DNA from 3 places in the Gracilibacillus sp. D59 genome. Region 1 is predicted to be linked to each of the others. Evidence: predicted binding sites of a transcription regulator. Region 1 holds the regulator's gene; each other region holds the start of a gene.

Evidence for each region. Region 1 encodes LexA, which represses DNA repair genes until DNA is damaged. Its sites were predicted from a motif close to CGAACATATGTTCG; they were not measured.
Region 2: the regulator LexA is predicted to act here: its motif matches at 3,654-3,667, upstream of ACTWP4_RS00195 (YolD-like family protein).
Region 3: the regulator LexA is predicted to act here: its motif matches at 3,059-3,072, upstream of ruvA (Holliday junction branch migration protein RuvA).

What each region holds. Positions count from the first base shown of each region.
Region 1 covers NZ_JBQQCK010000005.1:4,962-12,764, forward strand. The annotation lists gene ACTWP4_RS10000 (Na(+)/H(+) antiporter subunit B) at 5-430, opposite strand; gene ACTWP4_RS10005 (cytochrome c biogenesis CcdA family protein) at 474-1,178, opposite strand; gene ACTWP4_RS10010 (YneF family protein) at 1,293-1,517, opposite strand; gene tkt (transketolase) at 1,651-3,651, opposite strand; gene ACTWP4_RS10020 (DUF896 domain-containing protein) at 3,818-4,045, opposite strand; gene ACTWP4_RS10025 (YneB family resolvase-like protein) at 4,140-4,802, opposite strand; gene lexA (transcriptional repressor LexA) at 5,065-5,685, shown strand; gene ACTWP4_RS10035 (hypothetical protein) at 5,848-6,033, opposite strand; gene ACTWP4_RS10040 (hypothetical protein) at 6,359-6,700, shown strand; gene ACTWP4_RS10045 (DUF378 domain-containing protein) at 6,835-7,131, shown strand; gene ACTWP4_RS10050 (CotY/CotZ family spore coat protein) at 7,758-7,803, shown strand, end outside.
Region 2 covers NZ_JBQQCK010000001.1:26,977-34,779, reverse strand. The annotation lists gene ACTWP4_RS00215 (M23 family metallopeptidase) at 1-83, shown strand, start outside; gene ACTWP4_RS00210 (hypothetical protein) at 168-1,061, opposite strand; gene ACTWP4_RS00205 (DUF3231 family protein) at 1,735-2,739, shown strand; gene ACTWP4_RS00200 (hypothetical protein) at 2,947-3,321, opposite strand; gene ACTWP4_RS00195 (YolD-like family protein) at 3,309-3,632, opposite strand; gene ACTWP4_RS00190 (hypothetical protein) at 3,780-4,034, shown strand; gene ACTWP4_RS00185 (hypothetical protein) at 4,115-4,642, shown strand; gene ACTWP4_RS00180 (YjcZ family sporulation protein) at 5,814-5,918, shown strand; gene map (type I methionyl aminopeptidase) at 6,140-6,901, shown strand; gene ACTWP4_RS00170 (AzlC family ABC transporter permease) at 6,923-7,636, shown strand; gene ACTWP4_RS00165 (AzlD domain-containing protein) at 7,633-7,803, shown strand, end outside.
Region 3 covers NZ_JBQQCK010000012.1:46,079-53,881, forward strand. The annotation lists gene ACTWP4_RS17755 (YebC/PmpR family DNA-binding transcriptional regulator) at 1-692, shown strand, start outside; gene ACTWP4_RS17760 (BofC C-terminal domain-containing protein) at 1,066-1,623, shown strand; gene ACTWP4_RS17765 (MFS transporter) at 1,779-2,939, opposite strand; gene ruvA (Holliday junction branch migration protein RuvA) at 3,114-3,713, shown strand; gene ruvB (Holliday junction branch migration DNA helicase RuvB) at 3,732-4,733, shown strand; gene ACTWP4_RS17780 (DUF2905 domain-containing protein) at 4,730-4,930, shown strand; gene queA (tRNA preQ1(34) S-adenosylmethionine ribosyltransferase-isomerase QueA) at 4,944-5,972, shown strand; gene tgt (tRNA guanosine(34) transglycosylase Tgt) at 5,988-7,127, shown strand; gene yajC (preprotein translocase subunit YajC) at 7,145-7,408, shown strand.

The DNA.
Region 1 (7,803 bases):
TACTTTATCGGTCACTGGAAATAGTTAAAACAATTGTCATTGTTACACCAATAACCGTTAAATAAACACCTAAATCAAATAATAGTGCCGTTGCCAGCTCCACCTCTCCAAAGACAGGAATGTGAAAATAATCAAATGTTTGGCTAAGGAAGGGCTGACCAAACAGGAAGGAGCCAACACTAGTAGCAATAGCAATAATCAAGCCAAGCGCGATCAGAGTACGATAATTAAATGGCAATACTTTATTAACAGCTTTCTCACCATAAGCCATATACATCAGAACAATTGCTGCCGCCGTCATTAAACCCCCTATGAAACCTCCGCCCGGTTCATTGTGCCCTGCAAAAAATAAATTTACTGCAAACCCAAATAAAATAAAAGCGATTAAAACTGTCATCGTTTTTAAAATTAAGTCATTAGTTCTTACCATAGCTTTCCCCTCCGAATATAGTTAGTATATCTCTATCTGTTTGTTAAAATCCTTGAAAGTTAAAAAATCCTGATAGAAATGATGTGAGCTTTGTCATTAAATCGAAAAATAAGAAGAACCCCATAAAAATCATCACGTATCCACCGATTTTCACTAACTTTTGTGAGTTTCTCTTGATCCATTTCATTTTACCAATAGAAAAGGCAAGAATAAAGAAAGGTATGGCGAAACCTAATGAATAAGAAGTCATTAATATAATTCCCAGTTCAGTGTTTGTTGCAGCAAGAGAAATGACAGCCATAAGAATGGGACCTGTACACGGTGTCCATCCTAGTGAAAATGCCATACCAATAATAAGTGATCCAATGAAACCCGCAGGCCTATTTTTAAAGTGTACTTTTTTCTCTTTCATTAAGAAATTAAAATTTAAGGCACCTACTATTATAAGTCCGAAAAAGATAATTAGGATCGCACCTATCTGTCTAATTAAATCGTCCCATCTCGTTAAAAATTCACCAATAAAACTCGTGGTGAAACCGAGAATAATAAATATACTAGAGAACCCTAACAGAAAAAATATTGTATGTAGAATACTTTTATAGTTAACCATTGCTTTTTCTTCTTTGATATCATTCACACTCATACCAGTGATGTATGAAAGGAATGCAGGGTACAGTGGTAAGACACACGGGGAGATAAATGATAAAAAACCTGCACCAAATGCGATAAAAATATTTACTTCATTCAACTTTGTCACTCCAGACTCCACGATATTTATAGATATACACTTCTATAAATATGATAAAACCCTTGCTGTTTGATAGCAAGGATTCTAATTCGACAATTATGTTACAATGCGTTTTTATTTGTTATCCATTTGATTGTTCATGGAGCGCATCATTTGTTTGATTTTCTTTTGTGATGGCTTCTGCCCCATTTGCATCATTAATGTTCTTAGCATTTGTTCATTAATTGGTGGGTTTTTCTTTAAATAGTTCATCATATATTTTCTCGCGATAAAAAAGCCTAGGGCAACCCCGGCTAAAAGAGCAACCACGATAAATATAATCCAAAGAATAGTGCTCATTCGATCGTTCCTCCTTAAACTTGTCTCTTATACAGTATAGTAAAAGTTATTTAATAATACAAGCACTTGTATATTAACTTATGTACGATAAAAAATGGGACGAGGAACCTGCCCTCTGTCCCATTTTAATGTATTAGAATAATTCGTTTACGTGTTTTACGACATTTTCTACAGTGAATCCGTATTCTTCAATAATCTTGTTTCCATTTGCGGATGCACCGAATTTGTCGATTGCAATAATTTTACCTTCAAGACCGACATAACGATCCCAACCTAATGAAGAAGCCATTTCAATCGCAACACGTTTTGTTACAGCACTTGGTAATACAGATTCTTTGTATGCTGCGTCTTGTTTTTCGAAACGATCCCATGATGGAATACTTACAACACTTACGTCTTTACCTTCTTCTTTTAATGCTTTTTGTGCTTTTACTGCAAGCTGCACTTCAGAACCAGTTGCAACAAGAATAGCATCTGGAGTTTCTTTAGCAGCAGGACTTACTACATAACCACCTTTTTTCACACCTTCATATGCTTTTTCAGCAGTTCCTTCTAAAGTAGGAAGTCCTTGACGAGTAAGCACTAATGCTGTTGGCTGTGAAGTAGATTCAATCGCTAAACGCCAAGCAGCTTGTACTTCATTACCGTCAGCTGGACGAATAACTGAAAGATTTGGCATTGCTCTAAACGCTGCTAATTGTTCTACTGGTTCATGTGTTGGGCCATCTTCACCTACAGCTATCGAATCATGTGTTAACACATAAGTTACAGGCAGATTTTGAATAGCAGATAGACGAACTGCCGGACGTAAGTAGTCACTGAATACAAAGAATGTACCACCGAATACTTTTAGTCCACCGTGTAATGCCATACCATTTAACGCAGCTGCCATTGCAAATTCACGCACGCCAAACCAAATATTTCGTTGGTCAGGTGTAGCAGCTGAGAAATCACCAGTATCTTTTAAATTAGTTTTATTAGAGCCTGCTAAGTCTGCGCTACCACCGAATAATGATGGTACAGTTTTAGCAATTGCATTTAATACTTCACCAGATGTAGCACGTGTAGCAGCTTCATCTTTACCTGCTTCATATACTGGTAAATCTTGATCCCAGCCTTCAGGTAGTTTATTATTAATTGCATTGTCTAATTCCTGACCTAGTTCAGGGTATGCTTCCTTATAAGAATCGAATAATTCCTTCCACTCTTGTTCTACTGCTTTACCTTTTTCAACGATTTTTGTTTCAAAATCTTGATATACTTCATCAGGTACATGGAAATCCTCATGCTCCCACTTATAGAACTCTTTTGTTAATTTAACTTCGTCTTCTCCAAGTGGCGCACCATGAGAAGCAGATGAAGCAGATTTGTTAGGTGAACCGTAACCAATTACAGTTTTTACTTCAATTAGAGTTGGTTGGTCTGTATTCGCTTTAGCATCTGCAATAGCTTTTGAAATTGATTCTGTATCCGTACCATCTTCAACACGGATTACTTGCCATCCATACGCTTTGAAACGATCTTCTATATTCTCAGAGAATGACTTGTTTAAGTCACCATCTAATGAAATATCATTAGAGTCATATAAAGCAATTAGTTTACCTAATTTTAAGTGACCAGCTAGAGAGGCAGATTCATGTGAGATACCTTCCATTAGATCTCCATCACTAACAATTGCAAATGTATTGTGGTCTACTACATTATAATTATCTTTATTATATTTTGCAGCTAAGTGTTTTTCAGCCATTGCCATACCAACACTCATCGCAATACCTTGGCCTAATGGACCAGTAGTAGCTTCCACCCCATCAGTATGGTGTACTTCCGGGTGACCTGGAGTTTTTGAATCCCATTGACGGAATCCTTTTAAGTCGTCAATTGTTACATCATAACCTGACAAGTGTAGTAGGCTGTAAAGTAACATAGATCCATGACCTGCAGATAATACAAAACGGTCACGATTAAACCATTTAGAGCTTTTTGGGTTATGATTCATGTGTTCTGTCCAAAGAGTATATGCCATTGGAGCCGCACCCATTGGCAATCCTGGATGACCAGAATTAGCTTTTTCAATCGCGTCTATTGACAATGTTCTAATTGCATTAATAGACATTTGTTCAATTTGCTTTGCCATTGTTAAATTTGTCCCCTTTCAAATTTGCAAAATATGTACGCACATTTATAATCCTATAACGAAATCACTTTAAAGACAAGTATATCAAGTCAAAAAGCGAGTAATTTCTTTAGAAATATCAGTTTTTGATATATTTTTTCAGATTTTGAAGAAAAAGTAGAAATCACTACTTTTTCTTCTCTTTTAAATGTTTTACTTTTTCCGGAGTGACATCATTCCCGTTAGGATCAACGACTGTCATCCCTTTCATATGATTTTTAAATGATTTTCTAACGTTTTTTAGATAGGCCTCACGCAAAGATTGTTGTTCTTGCTTTTCTTCATTCGTTAACCCTTCTTTTTTTGCTTTATTTGCTAGCTCATTAATACGAGCAATTTTTTCCTTTGATAACATAGAGATTTGACACCTCTTTTCTAATAACTGTTCATTTATCATAATTCTACAATGCAAAAAAGAGTATACACGAATAGTATACTCTATCTTCATTCTAATCTTGATTTTGTAAGTTTTCAAGTGATTGGTATTCTTGATACCGACGATGGACAGTTGCTTTAGATACGTCATAACCCATTCCTCTTAAAACGGATGCAATCTCTTTAAAAGTTAAGTTATTCTCTTTTAACCTGATTACTTCTTCTATCGGAAATTCTTTTCGTTCTCTACCTTTAGCAAGATGCTGATTTGAAAGGTTTTCAGCTGGATTGAAACCGTTGCTTACCGCCTTTTTCATTCCTCTTTTAATTTTAGCGTTATGTAATTTCCGTTGGTATTCTTCTACTATCGAGACAATTTGTAACACCATTGAATCGCCTTCTGATAGTTGTAATTCACCATTATGTGACAGCGTATATATGTTAACACGTAATCGATTCAATTGATGAAGTAATGCGATTTTCGTATTTCCTCTTCCAAGTCTTGTTTCATCTTGAACCAATAGTGTGTCTGCATTACCATTATGAAATTCCTCTAACATTTCAAAAATACCTTCTCGTTCAATTTCATACCCGCTTTGTTTTTCGGCTATTATTTTGATGATTTCAAAATTATATTTATTTGCAAACAATTGCAATTCTTCTTGCTGCCTTTTAATAGATGTTTCTTGTACTTCCTTATCTGTACTAACTCGACAATAAATGATCACTTTCTTCATAGATTTACTCCTTTATTCTATATGCTAGTTACGGCTGAAATATAAAAAAAGACAAGAGCTAGTATAAATGCAATTAAATAAAAGATGTCAACTTTAGATATATTTTTTAACATAAAAAATCCCTCCACAGAACTTTTGTTCGTATCTTTATTATACACGAACAGGTGTTCATGTCAATAGTTTTCTCGAACGAATGTTTGTAAAAATTACTTTGCTGTGCTATACTTTGATTAATAAATAATACGTGTAAGGAGATTTAAATATGACAAATCTATCAAAACGACAAGAGGAGATATTAGCATATATTAAAGAGCAAGTAGAGCTAAAAGGATATCCACCATCTGTTCGTGAGATTGGGGAAGCTGTTGGTTTAGCATCAAGTTCAACTGTACATGGTCATTTAGCGCGATTGGAGAAGAAAGGCTATATTAGACGCGATCCAACCAAGCCAAGAGCCATAGAGATACTTCCACAAGATGGAGAACTGGAAATTCCAAAAACGGAAGCTACATTTGCGCCAGTTATCGGGAAAGTAACAGCTGGTCTTCCTATCACCGCAGTTGAGAACATTGAAGAATATATACCGATTCCCCATAACGATATGCATGTAGCTGAACAGTTATTTGTACTTATCATTGAAGGAGACAGTATGATCGAAGCAGGGATATTAGATGGAGACAAAGTAATCGTCAAACAACAAAACACAGCAGAAAACGGTGATATTGTAGTTGCAATGACAGAAGACAGTGAAGCTACCGTGAAACGTTTCTTTAAAGAGAAGGATCATATACGCCTCCAGCCTGAAAATGCAACCATGGATCCGCTAATCTATAATAATGTTAGTATTCTAGGAAAAGTTGTTGGATTATATCGAAACATTTAAATAAGTTCTGGTTATATTTAAAAGTGCGTTCTTTAGCTAAGACGTACTTTTTTTGTTAACAATATTACTTTATATTATTTACCATAATATTATTATGTATGGAGTTTATTTCAAAAAAATAGGCTGTTGAAAATTTACTTTCTCAACAGCCTGAGCACCTACTTATTCGGTAGGTATTTTTAATTTGCTTATTAATTCTTTGTAATTTTCATTAAATGGGGTTTCTGGTTTTTCATTAAGTAAGTACAATTGTAATTCCGATAATATTACTTGCACTTCCATTTCTTTATTGTTTAATTCTCTTTTGTTGAATGTATCTAAGGATGTAAATTCTCTTATTTCTTCCATTATTTCAATTCCGTTTTCTTTATCATAAACATAATGACATCAGATTTATAAATGGTATTAATTTCATCTACCGTTTCAATTGCTTTATCTGCGAAATCTTCGTTCACTTCACCTTCTGAATACTCTTCGGGGGGTTAACTGTTCTGATCTTTGACGTCTACAGATGTTTTTAATTAATATCGATCTTGTGTGCTCTTTCCTGTGTCTTATAAAACTATTACTTTCGACACAAACTGTAAAAATCCTTCCAATAAATACAATTTGCATAAACTTAATAATTGGGCGCATGATGGGAACTAACGTTCTTGTTGATAGGGTGAAATTAATGAGGAATATTACTGATGAAGAATTTAAAATAGCATGCCGTTATTTATTTTTATCGATGGCTATTGAAGTTATCCAGAAAGATCAAACTACATTACGTAACAATAATATATTTAAAATCAGCGAACCTTATATTGCCTTCCTGGAACCCGTTATAAGAAAAGCTGTTGAGGAAATACGAGAATTAAAACAGCTGACGCATGTGAATAATTTAAAGGTACTGCAAACCGATAGATCAGAACAATTCACGGAATATACTTTCTATGCTAAACGCAAAGAGAAAAAACGAAATCATTTTAATGCAGCTATAAGGAAGAAAGTTTTGGTGATTATTGAAGAGTAGTTTGAATCTGTTGAGATAAAAGTGGGCAGCTAAGGCTGTCTTTTTTATTGCATAAATCTAATAATAGATCGTATATTTAGGAAAAATAAACTAATAATAAGTTCGAACATTATTCTAAAAAGGAGGCGATACAGATGAATACCTTACAACGTATTGCTTTAGCATTAGTAATTATTGGTGGTATAAACTGGGGCTTAATTGGATTATTTCAATTTGATTTAGTTGCATCTATATTCGGAGGACAAGATGCTGCACTTTCCAGATTAATCTATACATTAGTAGGAATCGGCGCTTTATGTTGCTTGCCTTTATTGTTTGCTCCAGCAGATGAGGATGAAAAAGAAACTGCGAAAGGTAGAAACTTAACTTATTCTACTGAGTTTGCAGAGGAAAATGATCCGACTGAATTTAACAACGATAAAGAGAAATAATCAATTATTTTGCCATTTTGGTTATTCATAATATCACGCCATTTGTTAGGACCGGTTGTTCCACACCGGTCCATTTTTATTTTAAAGAAAACCCACCACTTATTATTAATAGGCGTTGGAGAATGTAGAGTTTGATATGGAATGCCTCCACTTTATATGTACAAATATTTATTAGAAGCACGGAGATAAATTTTAGTTATTTTACAAGAATTGTTTGATGATATAAAAGAGAAAGAAAAAATCTAGCCCTCGATATCTTATTTCAAACTTAATCCACAGGGATGGGATATTAATTTATGACTTAGGCTAGCTTCCACATGTAAGTAGTAAATGGTAAGGACTGAACACAATGAGAAGGGAATATATTTCCCTTCTTTGGAATTATAGCATAATCAAAATTAAAAATGAAACCCATCACTTATTAGTGATGGGTATGAGGGGGAATACAGCGTTAATGCTAGCATTCGGCACTGCTTTTTTAGTATAGAGAAATTTATAAAATTATGATGTTTTTACAGGAATTTCTGTTATTAACTTATAGGAAACAAGGCTTACATCTATACCAAAATCCAATCTATACATAAATTGTTATTGTTATGGAATTTTTCTAAATAGGAGTGTATGTAATGAGTAAAAAAAAGGATTGCGATAATGAAGTAGGCGCTGTAATCA
Region 2 (7,803 bases), on a different contig from region 1:
GTACTGTTTATGATAAAAAGTTAAGCAGGCCATCACTAGTAGTAAAAGAACTACAACGCAGACTTAATAAAGGTACACTTTAATACTAAAATTAATTAAAAATCTATTTATGTAAAACGATAGTAAAATTAAATCAATAAAGCACCGGCGGGAAAACCGGTGCTTTTTTAAAAGTATCCTTCAGCAATTTCCGAAATGGTGTTAAGTATAAAGTGACAATCGCTTTTAACTATCTTCCCTGGACTAGTGTGAGATGCTAAATTTCTAACTTTATAGCAAACATCTATTCTTCCTTTTAATTTGTAATTAATTATCCCATTAGCTTTTAACCTTTCTCCCAATCCATCCAACATTGTTGAGTCACTATCTTTAATTTTCACACCATTTCTTTGTAATAACAATTTGCAGACTGTTTCTAAGCATACACCAAGTGTTGCACATGCCGGTAAATACAAAGAAAAATCATAAGCTGCAATAGCTTGATCTAACTGATATGAGAAATCTTCATCATTAATACGATTAATAATTGGATTAAGATCAAGTTCTGAATAGGCATACCTAGCAGCATTTTTTGCGTAAAAAGATTGCGGCTTATTATTGTGAGATTGAAATTCGACTGTTTCTTTGGTTAATAGCGATTCTGCGTTTCTTTTGTACAACTCCTTAGCAAAATCGTCTACTTCTTCTAGGTTTGTAGGGATATATATATCACAAATAATATCACCTTTTGAAACATCCTCTAAATATTCTAATAATATATCTCTTTGGGTCTTCTCAAAAAATGGAGTATCAAAATGATAATATTTTAAGTCAGTTAAATCTAATTCTAAAATGCTAAAATTAGAGTTTCTACTAAAGACAAAATATAAATGATCGTTATGCTCAAAAAATTCTTTGTTAGTTGTCATCCTATACGCAGCTACATTAGCTTTATCGTAAAGCCTAAATACATCAGGATTTATTTCTAATAAATTTTTATATTTTAAATGAACCGTATTTTGATAGAGGTCAATGAAAGTATTAGCTAATTGTTCAGTAAATTTTGATGTAGGTAATAGCAATTTAATTCCTCCTTTGTTATAAAAAAGCACTTTAATCTAACTATTTCTACACCACTCAACAAAATTCCTGCAAAAATTACATATAAAATTTTCTTGTTGCATAATCTGCAAATAATGTGCTAAATACGCACACTGTATTGTCAAACCATAATTCTTCACTTACAATCTATGTAGACATAAAAAGAGACAGCATTCGTTAACAAAACTACTCTTGCCGGAGGTATTGTTAATAGCTGTCTAGGTTAAATATTATAATGTTATTTAATACAATCATACATTAAAAGTTGTGAAGTTCGCAACCTTATTATATCTTCTCTTTTTATGTCTAATAAATGGAGAAAGGCGGGGGAGCATGATCTTAGAAACGGAATATTTTAGATTAAAAATAAATGCAGGGTTTCTTACGATATTGTTTTTATGGGTAATTTCAATTGGTTTTATTTAAGTTAAAACGGACAAAAAAGCAGTGCCAAGATGAACACTGCATTCTCCATTATCCAACGCCCATCACTAATAAGTGGTGGGTTTTCTTTAAAATGAAAATGGACCGGTGTGGAACAACCGGTGCTAAAATTTTTAATTTATACTGTATGTACTACAAAAGCCCCTATCAGCTCAATAGTAATATTAATAAATTTTAATAGTTAGGGAAATATTAGAAAGAGGTGATTATATGGATAAAGAAGAATTAAAATTAACATCTGCTGAAATAGGGACATTATGGGGCGAATATGTAAATGGCACAGCCGTTGATATGGTAAATAAATATATGCTATCCATTATAGAAGATGAGAAGATAAAACTGCTGTTCGAAGACGCAATAAAGATATTTGATAAACAAATAAGCCAAATAAGACGATTCATTGAAAATGAAGATTTCCCAGTACCAGTTGGCTTTAATGAATCAGACCTTAACAAAGGAGCCAAAAGGTTATTTTCTGATATCTTCTGTTTGCACTATTTACATATTATGACACTACATGGTATACTAGGGCACTCAACATCACTTACTTCTTCTGTCAGGAAGGACTTGAGGCACTTTTATGATTCTTGTAGTAATGACGGGATGAGTATGTATCATCGAACAACTGAATTACTACTCGAAAAAGGGCATTTTCAAAGAGACCCGTACTTTTACCCAGAAGAGAATCCTGAATTTGTTTCAGGTCAGCAATTTATAGATGGTTTTTTTGGAGATAAGCGCCCTTTAGCGTCAACAGAAATTATTGCCCTATCACTTAATTTGAAAAAGAAAATAATGGAGAAATCTCTTTCCATTGGATTTAGTCAAGTTACACAATCAAAAGAGGTTAGAAAATTTTTAAAGAGCACGCAGAACGCTTCCGACCAGCAAATTCAATCACTAAGTAAAATACTAAAAGGAGATAACTTGCCTGTTCCCATGTCTTGGGAATCCGAGGTTACAATTTCCCAAGATTCTCCTTTTTCAGATAAGCTAATGTTGTATCACATTGGATTCTTGTTACAATCAGCCCAATCATATCACGGTGCAGGTCTAGCATCTGCCATGAGAATAGACCTAGTGACGAATTATGAAAAAATAATACTAAAAAATCTAATGATTACAAAAGAGTGGTTCAATTTAATGAGCAAAAATAAATGGTTAGAACAACCACCACTTGCTCCAAACAGAAAAGACCTTGCAAAAGATAAATAGCAAAGGTATTTTTCTTAAAATCCGCAGTGCCCTAAACGAGAACCACCGCCATTGCTCCAAGCCCATCACAATTAAGTGGTGGGTTTCATTTTCTATTTTGATTATGCTATAATTCCAAAGAAGGGAAACATATTCCCTTCTCATTGTGTTCAGTCCTTACCATTTACTACATACATGATACCCCTTGTTTGCTTTTGGTAAGGACTACTACACCGTCTCTCCTATATCAGCTTTTTCAAAAAACTCTTCAATAATCACCAGAACTTTCTTCCTTATAGCCGGATTAAAATAATTCCGTTTCTCCTCTTTACGTTTAGCGTAGAATGTATATTCCGTAAATTGATCTGTTTTATCCGTCTGCAGTACCTTTAAATTCTTCCTATGCATTTCCTGTTTCAACTCTCTTCTTTCCTCAACAGCTTTTCTTAGAACTGATTCCAGCAATGCGATATACGGTTCACTTATCTTAAATATATTATTGTTTCGTAATGTATTTAGATCTTTCTGGATTACTTCAATGGTCATAGACAAGAACAAATAACGGCTCGCTATATTAAATTCTTCTTCGGTTATATTTCGCATAAAGACAACTCCACAATATTATTAATTTCTAATTGATCAATTCCATCTGAAGTATTTATATAAAGAGAAGTACCTCTAATTTTATCGATGTAACCTTCTGCAGTATGCAGTCTAAAATTGCTCCAATAGACTATATCGATCTTTTGGTTATATTCCATTGCTTTATTTATTGTAATCTGCATACCCTCATACTGATCTTCACTAAGGATAGGCTTTTCTACTTTCAGTTCTTCTTCAAAAATATTGTGTAGCATCTCCATATGTTCTGGCATCATCATTGCTGTCCACTTTTTATTACCTCTTTCGATCATATAAAAATCACCTCATTAACAGGAACGTTTGTTCTTATTATACTCCCGAATATTAAGTTTATGCAAATTGTATTTCTTGGAAGGAATTTTACAATTTGTGTCGAAAGTAATAGTTAATAAGACACAGGAAGAGAGGAGGGAAGATACATGGAAAGCACACAAGATCGATATGAATTAAAAACATCTGTAGACGTCAATGATCATTCAATATTAATAAAGGTCTATGATCGTCGCTTGAAGAATAATTTCTTTTGCTTTGAGGAAGATGTAGAATACTTACAGGATGATGCACTACGTACTTACATACTTGAAAATATGTACGACATCAAAGCTGGAAAATATCATGTAGAACAATTTGAAGAATCAGCTCAAAAAGATTTTCCAAATATATTTAGAAGATAGAAATAAGGCACCTACATAAAAGTAGGTGTTTTTTCTCATGGAAATGTTGTAGAATAATGGAAGAAAGGGGAGAGGTTAGTTTGAAGAAATTATTAGTATTTTTATTATTAATTTTTGTTGTGGCTTGTTCTAGTGAGGACACTACTGGTGAGCAAACAGAAGCAGATAACAAAGATACGGAAGAGGCTGAAACAGAGGAAGTAGCGACTGGAGAAGAAGAAAAAGAAAACCTTTCTTGGCAGGAAAAAGTTAAGGAAGTAGCAAATAGTGATGGAACGGAAACGGAAAAACATGATGAAATTATGGGATATGCACGGGACTATGAAGCACAAGAAGAAGAAGTTCAGGAATTTACAGATTATATCATTAAAGAATTTAGAGAAGAAAAATACTTGATGGATATATCAAATCATGAGTACATGCTTGAAAATATATTTAAATCAGCTGTTATAGATTATTATTATGAGGAAGATGTACCGGAAAAATCTTTTGCTTTTGATTTTCTTCAGAACTCAAAATATAATTATCGTGGAGTAGAAACAATGGTAAGTGATGCAACAATAGAAAACGAAGAACAAATGCAAGCAACACTAGCAGAAATGGAATAAAAAAAGGCATCTACTTATTAAGTAGATGCCTTGTATATCCCTATCATATATCTACCCACGTATTAATTCTATCCCTCAAATATTCCCCCAAAAACTCCCCCAGTTACCTTCGTATTTATGCTGTATTATGCAATTGTGTTTTTTTGCAATATAGTAACAATGTGTTGTTTTAATAGGCTTTTGAAGGAATTAATGACGTATTTTGCTTTTTACTATTATTATAGTGTGAAAGATGTCTTTAAATAGTAATTCTCATATAGGGGGCTTTTTTAAAAAGTACCCCCAGAATTACCCCCACTCTACTTTAAACTGTCGATAAAAGCAGTCACCGCTTCAACTTCTAATTCTTGAAATGTGTGACCATAAATTTCATATATCATTTGTATTACCCAAGTTTTTTGAGGGGATACGCTGTAAATAGCCCAAAATGTTAATTGAATATATTTTGATTTTGAGGTACCTTGTGCATAATGTATTGTTGAAAGTTTACAGTATTTGCAACAAATGGAGAAGATGATCTATTAAGTAACAAGAAACAAGCGTCTAAGTAGGCGTATTTTTTTTGACAAAATCAGATGAAGAGGGAGTATAATCTCCCTCGAGCACTCTATAATATAGGGGGTTTTAAGTGCTTCTTATATTATACGATTAAAGTCAGATTTTGAAGGGGGTTGAGCAAGTCACAAACACAGAAAGAAGTTGAGGATATGGGGAAATGTATGAAAATGCTCCATTTGTTGATCTTGATTTGATTCTAAGATGGCTTTTCAGGTTTTGCAGTACAGGATAAATAATGATGTACAATATTGAAAAGTTATCACACGACATTTTAAATAATTGGAATATCATTTCTCTGTTCAACCAGCTGTATTTATTATTTCACTAATTATCATAATTACTTTAATAATGTTTCAGCTAATTAAAAGCATTAAAAATAAAAAAGACTGATTTGTTTATTTGATTTATAGTTTTGTGGAGACCATCCAAGTTAGGTGTGGATAGGAATAGGGAAAAGAAAAGTTCTCCCTATTCCTTATGTCTATTTTCTTGACATAATATCAGTGTGAAAGATGTCTTTAAATAGGTAATCACCCATTTTAGAAAATAACACTGACCATTTCCTTTCCTTTTACATAGTTTATAAGTGTAAGTATTATAAGGAGGGATATAGATGGGTGCACAACAATATGGATACGGTTCAGGTTTTGCGCTAATCGTCGTGTTGTTTATTCTCTTAATCATCATTGGTGCTTCTTGGGGATACGGCGGATATTAATCCAAAAATTGGGCTGTCTTAAAAGATGGCCTGACCAAAAACAAACCCGTTTCATTATAAATGAAACGGGTTATTTGTTTTTTTAAAACGGACAGTCATGGGAAGAATCATAAGTTCAATTACTTATATTAGAGAGCATTTTCTTACACATCTTTTTAGGAAAATATGATAAACTTTATAGAGATGAATTTTGGTAAAGGATTTTAGAAAGGAAGTTTTAAATGATCACTAGAAAAAGCAAACGTGAAATAGAAATGATGCATGAAGCTGGTAAATTACTGGCGCGCTGTCATAAAGAAATTGCAAAGAGAATTAAACCTGGGGTGACAACTAAAGAAATTGACGCATTTGTTGAATCCTTTTTAGCAGAACATGGAGCAACTCCAGAACAAAAAGGATACAATGACTACCCATATGCGACTTGTGCATCTGTAAACGATGAAATCTGCCATGGTTTTCCACGTGATGAAAAGCTAACGAATGGTGATATCGTCACAGTTGATATGGTTGTCAATCTTAATGGTGGACTGGCAGATTCTGCATGGACATATGTAGTCGGTGAACCGGATGAAAAGACCGAAAAATTATTAGAAGTGACAAAAACTTCTCTTTATAAAGGAATTGAACAAGCAATGCCAGGAAATCGAATCGGTGACATTGGCCATGCTATTCAACAATATGCAGAAGAGGAAGGCTTTTCCGTTGTCCGCGAGTTTACAGGACATGGCATTGGTCCAACGATTCATGAAGATCCGCAAATCCCGCATTTTGGTTTAGCAGGAAAAGGTCCACGTCTTAAAGAAGGCATGGTCATCACAATTGAGCCAATGATTAATGAAGGTGCATGGCAAAGTAAAATGGATGATAACAATTGGACTGCACGGACAGTCGATGGGGAACGTTCTGCACAGTTCGAACATACATTAGTGATTGCTAAAGAAGGTCCGATTATCTTAACAGACCAAGACAATCTCGAAGATTAAGATAAAGGAGCAACTATTGTAATGGGCCTAGAGGAGAAACAATGGATAAAGATGCAAATAAGAGATGGGTTCATTGCTGGTTCACCAATTGTTGTAGGCTATTTACCGATAGCAATTGCTTATGGAGTTCTAGCAAAGCAAGCAGGCATGACATTACTGGAGCTTACTGGCATGAGTCTACTTGTCTATGCTGGTGCAGCACAATTTATGGGCGCTGGAATGATTGGGCTTGGAGTCAGCGCTCTGGAAATTATCATTGCCACGTTCGTATTAAATTTCCGCCATTTTGTGATGAGCTTATCTTTTATTAATCAAATAAAGCATTATGCACTGAATTGGAAATTTGGGTTGTCATTAGGTTTAACTGATGAAACCTTTTCCGTTTCATCGATTTATAAAAAACAGGGTGATCAGGCGTATGGCTACTTTTTCTATGGAACGATTATGCTTACTTCCTATCTGTCATGGGTATTTGGCTCGTTCCTTGGTGGAGTGCTTGGGGATATTATTCCTCAAAACTTAAGTCAGAGCATGGGTGTGGCGTTATATGCCATGTTTATTGGATTATTGATTCCTCCTATACGAAAATATAAACGGATCGCTGTAATTAGTATTGCTGCAATGCTGATCAATTATCTAGTGAGCCCCTACATAGGAGATGGCTGGGGAATTGTTGTAGGAACCGTTCTAGGGGCCTTTATCGGTATTTTCGTTTTAGAGGAGGAGAGATTATGATTTGGGTCATTATTATTGGAATGGCACTTGTTACAGTTATTCCTCGAATAATTCCGGCCTTTATCGTTGATTTAATTCAATTTCCGGATTGGGTGAATAAGTGGTTGCAAGCGATTCCATATGCGGCGTTAGGTGCGCTTATTTTCCCGGGGATTATGACAGTGGTA
Region 3 (7,803 bases), on a different contig from region 1:
AACGTGGTAAAATTTTCATGAAACATGCTAAAGATATTTATATTGCTGCTAAACAAGGCGGCGGAGATCCGGAAATGAATGCAGGTTTACGCCTTGCAGTAGAAAAAGCAAAATCTGACAACATGCCGAATGAAAATATTGATCGAGCTATTAAAAAAGCAACGGGTGACTTAGACGGTGCTAATTATGAAGAATTAACCTATGAAGGGTACGGTCCTGGTGGAACCGCTGTAATGGTTGAAGTATTAACAGATAATAAAAACCGGACGGCTTCTGACATAAGACATGCATTTAGTAAAAATGGAGGTAACCTTGGTGAGAACGGCTGTGTTGCATTTATGTTTGACCGTAAAGGATATCTGGTAATTGATCAAAGTCAAACGGATGCAGATGAAGATACGATGATGTTAGAAGCAATCGAAGCTGGTGCAGAAGAGATGGAAACAGTTGACGGTGCTTATGAAATCTATACCGATCCCGAGGATTTCCAAGATGTAAAATCTACTTTAGAAGAAAGTGGATTTGTATTTGAAACAGCGGAAATTACCATGAATCCTCAAACACTTTCAGAAGTGGATGATAGCGCAGGAAATAAAATGGTCAAACTCGTCCAAATGCTCGAAGACATGGAAGATGTCCAAGAAGTTTACCACAACATGGACGCAAACGAAGAAATTATGGAACAAATATAAATAGTATTAAAGGCTGCCCCAAAATTCGGAGGTAGCCTTTTTTATAAGGTAGGAAAGCATATAAACGTGGTATCACAGCATTTTGTTATCCTATCCCGTTTAAAATGAGTCATCAATAAAGAGATAGTTGACTAGTGATGCTGTTGATGATGAAAGTTATGGTGTGCAAGGAAGTCGGAGTGGTGGTCAAACGGTTGATATATTTCAAAATGGCCACTAATAGCATCGGTTTTTCTTACAAGACAAGGTTAAAAGAATTTCTTCCAATCTAGAGCTTTCGTTAGAGACCACTTATTCTTTTTTTTATATAATGTGGTTATATTTTCTGAAATTGGACACCCTAATAATAACAAAGCTTGATTGGAGGGTCTTTATGGGCAAAGTATGGTTTCTATTAAATTGTGTCGTCGTTTTAATTATTGGGATTATTAGTATTCAATCATTCTTTCAACAAGAAGAGGCAAAGAATCAAGATAAACAAGAAAAGCAAGAAGAAGTAATGGTCATGTCACAAGACCCACTAACAATTGAACTAACATTAGAGAAACAATATATAGATGGCAATATCGAGACAGAGCATGTCGAAGAAACAATTGCTTCCATGGAAGATTTTTGGGCAGAGTACCAAGAATGGCAAGTGATGGAGCAGGAGGAAGGTTTTATTCGTTTCCGAAAAGAAGTCGATGATATTTCACCATACTTGAAAGCAAATGGGTACTTTGGTCTTAAAGAAGGACAATTGACAATCTTTGAAGGTGTTCCTGTTCATGAGTCAGCTGTACAATCCTTTTATCAAATTGATACCAAAGAATTGGAAACGCACTTGCATGAAAAATTAAAAGAGGGTATCAAAATAAATACGAAGCAAGATTATTTAGAAGTTTTAGAAACATATAGATCCTATCAAGATGTAGAAGCAGTAAATAGTTGAACGATGAGTAGTCATCGTTCAACTTTTTTAATAGCTTGGAAATTGTAAAATTTAGGATTGTTGATAACTTATGACTTTAGATGAAAGTCATCATCGGTTCGTAACCTCATTGTGATTCCTTTTTCTCAGTCCGATCGGGTCCAGTCGCTCTTGTTTTAGACGAGCGCTCTGCGCTTTTGTTCTTTATAAGTTGCAAAAATACCAATCATTGCTAAAAATGTCATTGTTGCCATCAATTGATACATCACTTGAGAACCAAAATTGTCGAGGATAGCTCCTCCGGTTGTCCCGCCGACAGCACCACCTAAACCGAAACATGTCGACATTAACAATGCTTGCCCCGTACTGCGTAATTGGTTAGGCACAAAGCTAACAGCAGTTTGTAACGCTACAAGCCAGAATAAGCCAAATGTGAGTCCTTGTGAGATTTGAAAAAACACTATCCATTCAGCAGATTGAATAAAAGCATATAATAACCAACGAATTGTAAAAAGCATGGCAACAATTCCAAGTAAAAATAAATGGTGAAATTGTAGTATTTTCTGTGTTAAAAAATAAAAGACTGGAACTTCACTAAAAGCTGCAAGTGCCCAGGCAGCCCCAACTAAAAAAGTAGTAGCACCTAAATCTTCTAAGTGAAGAACTAGCATTGTATCATTCATCCGGTGTGGAATCATAACAAGAAAACACAGAAAAAGAAAAAGCAGGAACCCTTTATTCGTTAATACTTCTTTCACACCTTGTAAGGAGACAGGATCTGCCGAATGATTATTATCTTTTAAAAATATCGTTAATGAAATTAAAAGCAGAATCAGAATCCAAAACAAAATATAAATATTGCGAATCCCGATAAATCCTAGGATTGGACCAGAAACTACTGCAGTGAACGCAAATCCGATAGATCCCCAAAGTCGAATTTTACCGTATTGATCACGTTTTTTCGAACCTAAGCTTTTTATGGCCATGCTATCAAGTAATGGGCCTGCAGGTGACATAACAAAGTGAAAGGCAACAAAAGAAATAAAAACAATAAGAAATGAAGTGCTGAAAAAGATACTGAAACTAATTGCGATGACTGCAAAATATAAAAATAAAAGTAATCCTTTAATCGTCTTATACTTATCACTTATGTACCCGAAAAATGGTTGTGCCACAATACTCACCATGGGGGCGATTCCTAAAATAGTTCCAATTTCAACAGAAGAAAAACCTCTAAAACTCAAAAATAATGGTAAAAAAGGTAGTATAAGACCTTTGTGACTGGCGTTAAACAGAGTTAACGCTTTCAAAAATCGTATTTGACGTTTGTTTGACATGGAAGCTCATCCTTTTTTTATAAAGTCATTCTATTACTTTATCATAATTAAATAATCGCTTTCATTTATTTTGCTCTCACTTACCTTGATAAACGACTTAAGATAAGCTAAGATTAATACGAACGTATGATTGTGAGTGACAAATAGAAATTGGATCAAAGAGGAGTTCATGATATGATTGCATATATAAACGGGGAAGTAGCAGAAATAACGGATCAAGCCGTTATTTTAGAAACAAATGGTCTTGGATATGAAGTGATTTGTCCGAACCCCTACCGTTTCCAAGCGCAAGTGGGGCAAAAACAAAAAATCTATACATACCATCATGTAAGAGAGGATGCACAAATTTTATTTGGCTTTCAAAACCAAGATGAAAAAGCCTTGTTTGCACAAATTCTTAATGTCTCAGGTATTGGACCAAAAGGAGCGTTAGCAGTACTTGCAACAACGTCTGTAAAAGATTTCGTTGTTGCGATCGAACAAGAGGATGAAAAGTTTTTAACAAGTTTTCCAGGAGTCGGTAAAAAAACAGCTCGTCAAATGATATTAGATCTAAAAGGAAAACTGCCTTTTGATTATCAAGCTGAAAATATGATGCAACAGGATGAAGGGTCTTCAGGAAATAATCAGGCATTAACAGAAGCGATTGAGGCATTAAAAGCGCTTGGTTATTCTGAAAAAGAAATTAATCACATAAAACCGATGTTATCGAAAGAACAAAGTGATACAGCGGATACATATATACGAAAAGGTTTAGCGTTATTGATGAAATAAAGAGAAAGGAGCTTCAAAATGGAAGACCGGATCATTTCAGGCGAAATACAAGAAGAAGAAGTAACTGAAGAGCTCAGTCTCCGCCCACAATTCTTAAAGCAATATATTGGGCAGCATAAAGCGAAAGAAAATCTGTCGATATTTATCGAAGCAGCTAAAATGCGAAATGAAGCCTTAGATCATGTCTTATTATATGGACCACCTGGACTTGGTAAAACAACGATGGCTCAGATCATTGCGAATGAAATGGGTGTACAATTTAAGCAGACGTCAGGGCCAGCAATAGAGCGATCAGGTGACTTGGCAGCGATTTTGTCTTCATTGGAGGTAGGAGATGTTTTATTTATTGATGAAATTCATCGCTTACCGAGAGCAGTGGAAGAGATATTATATCCGGCAATGGAAGACTTTTGTTTAGATATTGTGATCGGACAGGGGCCAAGTGCTCGTTCTGTCCAATTAGATTTACCACCTTTTACTTTAGTAGGAGCAACTACACGTGCCGGATTATTATCAGCACCATTACGTGACCGTTTTGGTGTTTTATCACGTCTGGAATTTTATGAAGTAGTTGATCTTTGTGCAATTGTGGAACGAACAGCTGATATTTTCCAAGTAGAAATTGATAAAGCAGCAGCATTGGAAGTGGCTAGAAGGGCACGTGGTACTCCACGTATTGCTAATCGTTTATTAAAAAGAGTTCGCGATATTTCTCAAGTTAAAGGGGAAGCTAGTATATCAATAGAGACAACGCAAAAAGCACTGCAAATGTTACAAGTTGATCAAGAGGGACTTGACCACATTGATCATAAGCTTCTGCTAGCCATGATGGATGGCTTTAAAGGAGGACCGGTCGGATTAGATACGATCGCGGCATCCATTGGCGAAGAGTCACAAACAATTGAAGATGTCTATGAACCATACTTATTACAAGAAGGTTTTATTCAGCGTACACCAAGAGGAAGACTAGTGACACCAAAAGCTTATGCACATTTTGAACGGGAGGTGCCTGAAGCTTGACGGAGTTTGGCAAAATCTTTATTGTAATAGGAGTCGTCTTGATTATTGTTGGTCTGTTATGGGGCTATATCGGAAAATTGCCAGGTGATATCAGCTTTAAAAAAGGAAATTTTTCTTTCCATTTCCCGATTATGACCTCGATTGTGATCAGTATTATTTTGACTTTGATTTTTGCTATCATTGGACGTTTCAAATAAAAGGAGAAGAAAGATGGAAATAGAAGATTTTGACTTTGAATTACCAGAAGAATTAATAGCTCAGACTCCACTAGAGGAGCGGGCGAGTTCCAGGTTAATGGTATTAAACCGGGAAAATCGCTCGATTACCCATCATCATTTTTATGATATATTGGATTTTTTAAAAACGGGTGATTGTTTAGTATTAAATAATACGAAAGTTTTACCGGCAAGGCTTTATGGGGTAAAAGAAGAGACAGGTGCAAAAGTAGAAGTCTTATTATTAACCCAACTGGAAGCTGATGATTGGGAAGTGTTGGTTAAGCCTGCCAAGAAGGTGAAAGAAGGTACTAAAATCAGCTTTGGTGAAGGAAAGCTTACGGCTACATGTGTCAGTACCAAAGAACATGGAGGACGTGTCCTGCGCTTTCACTATGACGGTATCTTTTATGAAGTATTGGATGATTTAGGTGAGATGCCACTCCCGCCATATATTAAAGAACAATTAGATGAACGTGATCGGTATCAGACCGTTTACGCCGAAGAAAAAGGGTCTGCAGCTGCCCCTACGGCAGGGCTCCATTTCACAGAAGAGTTATTGCAACAAATTAGAGACAAAGGTGTAGAAATTGCTTTTATTACCTTACATGTCGGTTTGGGGACATTTCGTCCAGTAAGTGTAGATAATATCGAGGAACATGAAATGCATGCGGAATTTTACCAAATGACACGAGAGACAGCTAATCAATTAAACGCAGTTAAAGCAAGAGGAGACAGAATTATCTCCGTTGGTACTACCTCAACTCGAACATTAGAGACGATTGCTCGGGATACAGGAGGGAAGTTTGAAGAGCGAAATGGCTGGACAGATATTTTTATTTATCCTCCATACCAATTTAAAGCGATTGATGGCTTGATCACCAACTTCCACTTACCGAAATCAACTTTAATAATGTTAGTAAGTGCTTTAGCTGACCGGGATTTTATATTAGATGCTTACAACAAAGCAGTAGCTGAACGTTACCGATTCTTCAGTTTTGGTGACGCTATGCTAATTACGTAAGGAAAGGAAACGACTATGACTGCTATAAGATATGAACATATCAAAACGTGTAAACAAACAGGAGCAAGACTTGGAAAGGTTCATACACCACATGGCTCATTTGATACACCAGCTTTTATGCCTGTTGGAACATTGGCGACTGTTAAAACAATGAGTCCAGAGGAGTTAAAAGAGATGGGGGCGAATATCATTCTGTCCAACACCTATCACTTATGGTTACGACCTGGAGAAGATATTATCAAAGAAGCTGGTGGTTTGCATGAATTTATGAATTGGGATGGTGCGATTCTCACTGATTCGGGCGGTTTTCAAGTCTTTAGTTTAAGTGACTTACGTAAAATTGAAGAAGAGGGAGTTCACTTCAGAAATCATATAAGCGGTGAGAAACTTTTCTTATCACCAGAAAAAGCAATGAATATTCAAAATGACTTAGGTTCGGATATAATGATGGCTTTTGATGAATGTCCGCCTTTCCCAGCAGAGCATGATTATATGAAAAAGTCTGTAGAACGAACTAGCCGTTGGGCAGAACGTTGTCTAGAAGCACATGCAAGAAAAAATGTTCAAGGATTATTTGGTATTGTTCAGGGCGGTGAGTATGAAGATTTGCGTCGTCTAAGTGCCCAAGACTTAACTTCATTGGATTTTCCAGGATATGCGATCGGCGGTTTATCAGTAGGTGAACCGAAAGATGTGATGAATCGTGTGCTAGAATTCACAACACCTCTTTTACCGTCAGACAAGCCTCGTTATTTGATGGGAGTAGGTTCTCCAGATTCATTGATTGATGGTGCAATTCGCGGTGTTGATATGTTTGATTGTGTGTTACCGACTAGAATTGCGCGTAATGGAACATGTATGACATCTGAAGGTCGGTTGGTCGTTCGAAATGCAAAATTTGCTAGAGATTTTTCACCTTTAGATCCTAATTGTGATTGTCATGTATGCAAAAATTATAGCAGAGCTTACATTCGACACCTTGTCAAATCAAGTGAAACATTCGGTTTTAGACTTACTACTTATCATAATCTATATTTTCTGTTAAAATTAATGGAGCAAGTTCGTGAAGCGATTAAGCAAGACCGACTTGGTGATTTTAAAGAGGAATTCTTTGAACAATATGGTTTTAATAAACCGAATGCAAAGAACTTCTAAGAAAGGGGGCGAAATGAGTGGAAATTTTAGCAACTTTTGGACCACTGATTTTGATGGTTGTGATTTTTTATTTCTTATTGATAAGACCACAACAAAAAAAACAAAAGCAAGTCCGTCAAATGCAACAAGAATTGAAAAAGGGAGATAAAATTGTTACGATTGGCGGAATGCACGCGAGTGTACATGCATTAGATGAAGATCAGATCGTACTTCTAGCTGGTGATGGAACGAAACTTACATACGATCGTTCGGCAGTAAGAGAAGTAGTAGAACAAAGCTAATAACGGAAAAATACCATGACAATATATATTGTCATGGTATTTTTTATAATGTAAGGAAAGTATATAACCATTGGTAGACCATTTATAAGCAAGTAAGGTATGAAAAGATTGATTCAAAGCATGTCAATTAAAAAAGCAAGAATAGATAGGCAGATGAAGTAGGATGTGTACTTCTCATGGATGTCATTTTGAAAGATAGCTTCTGTAAGCCGGATCGGTTGTAAAGCCTATTATTTCTTTACAAAGGATCACGTTGATTCATCGTTATACATTTATTACGTATCATTAAAAGGACAGGGCGGGCTTTCCCGGTTTTCTTATAAGAATCAACAAAAGATGTAGAAAATCTATTGTGCTCATCTGATATTAGAACGGGAGGAAGCTATTTCAAATTT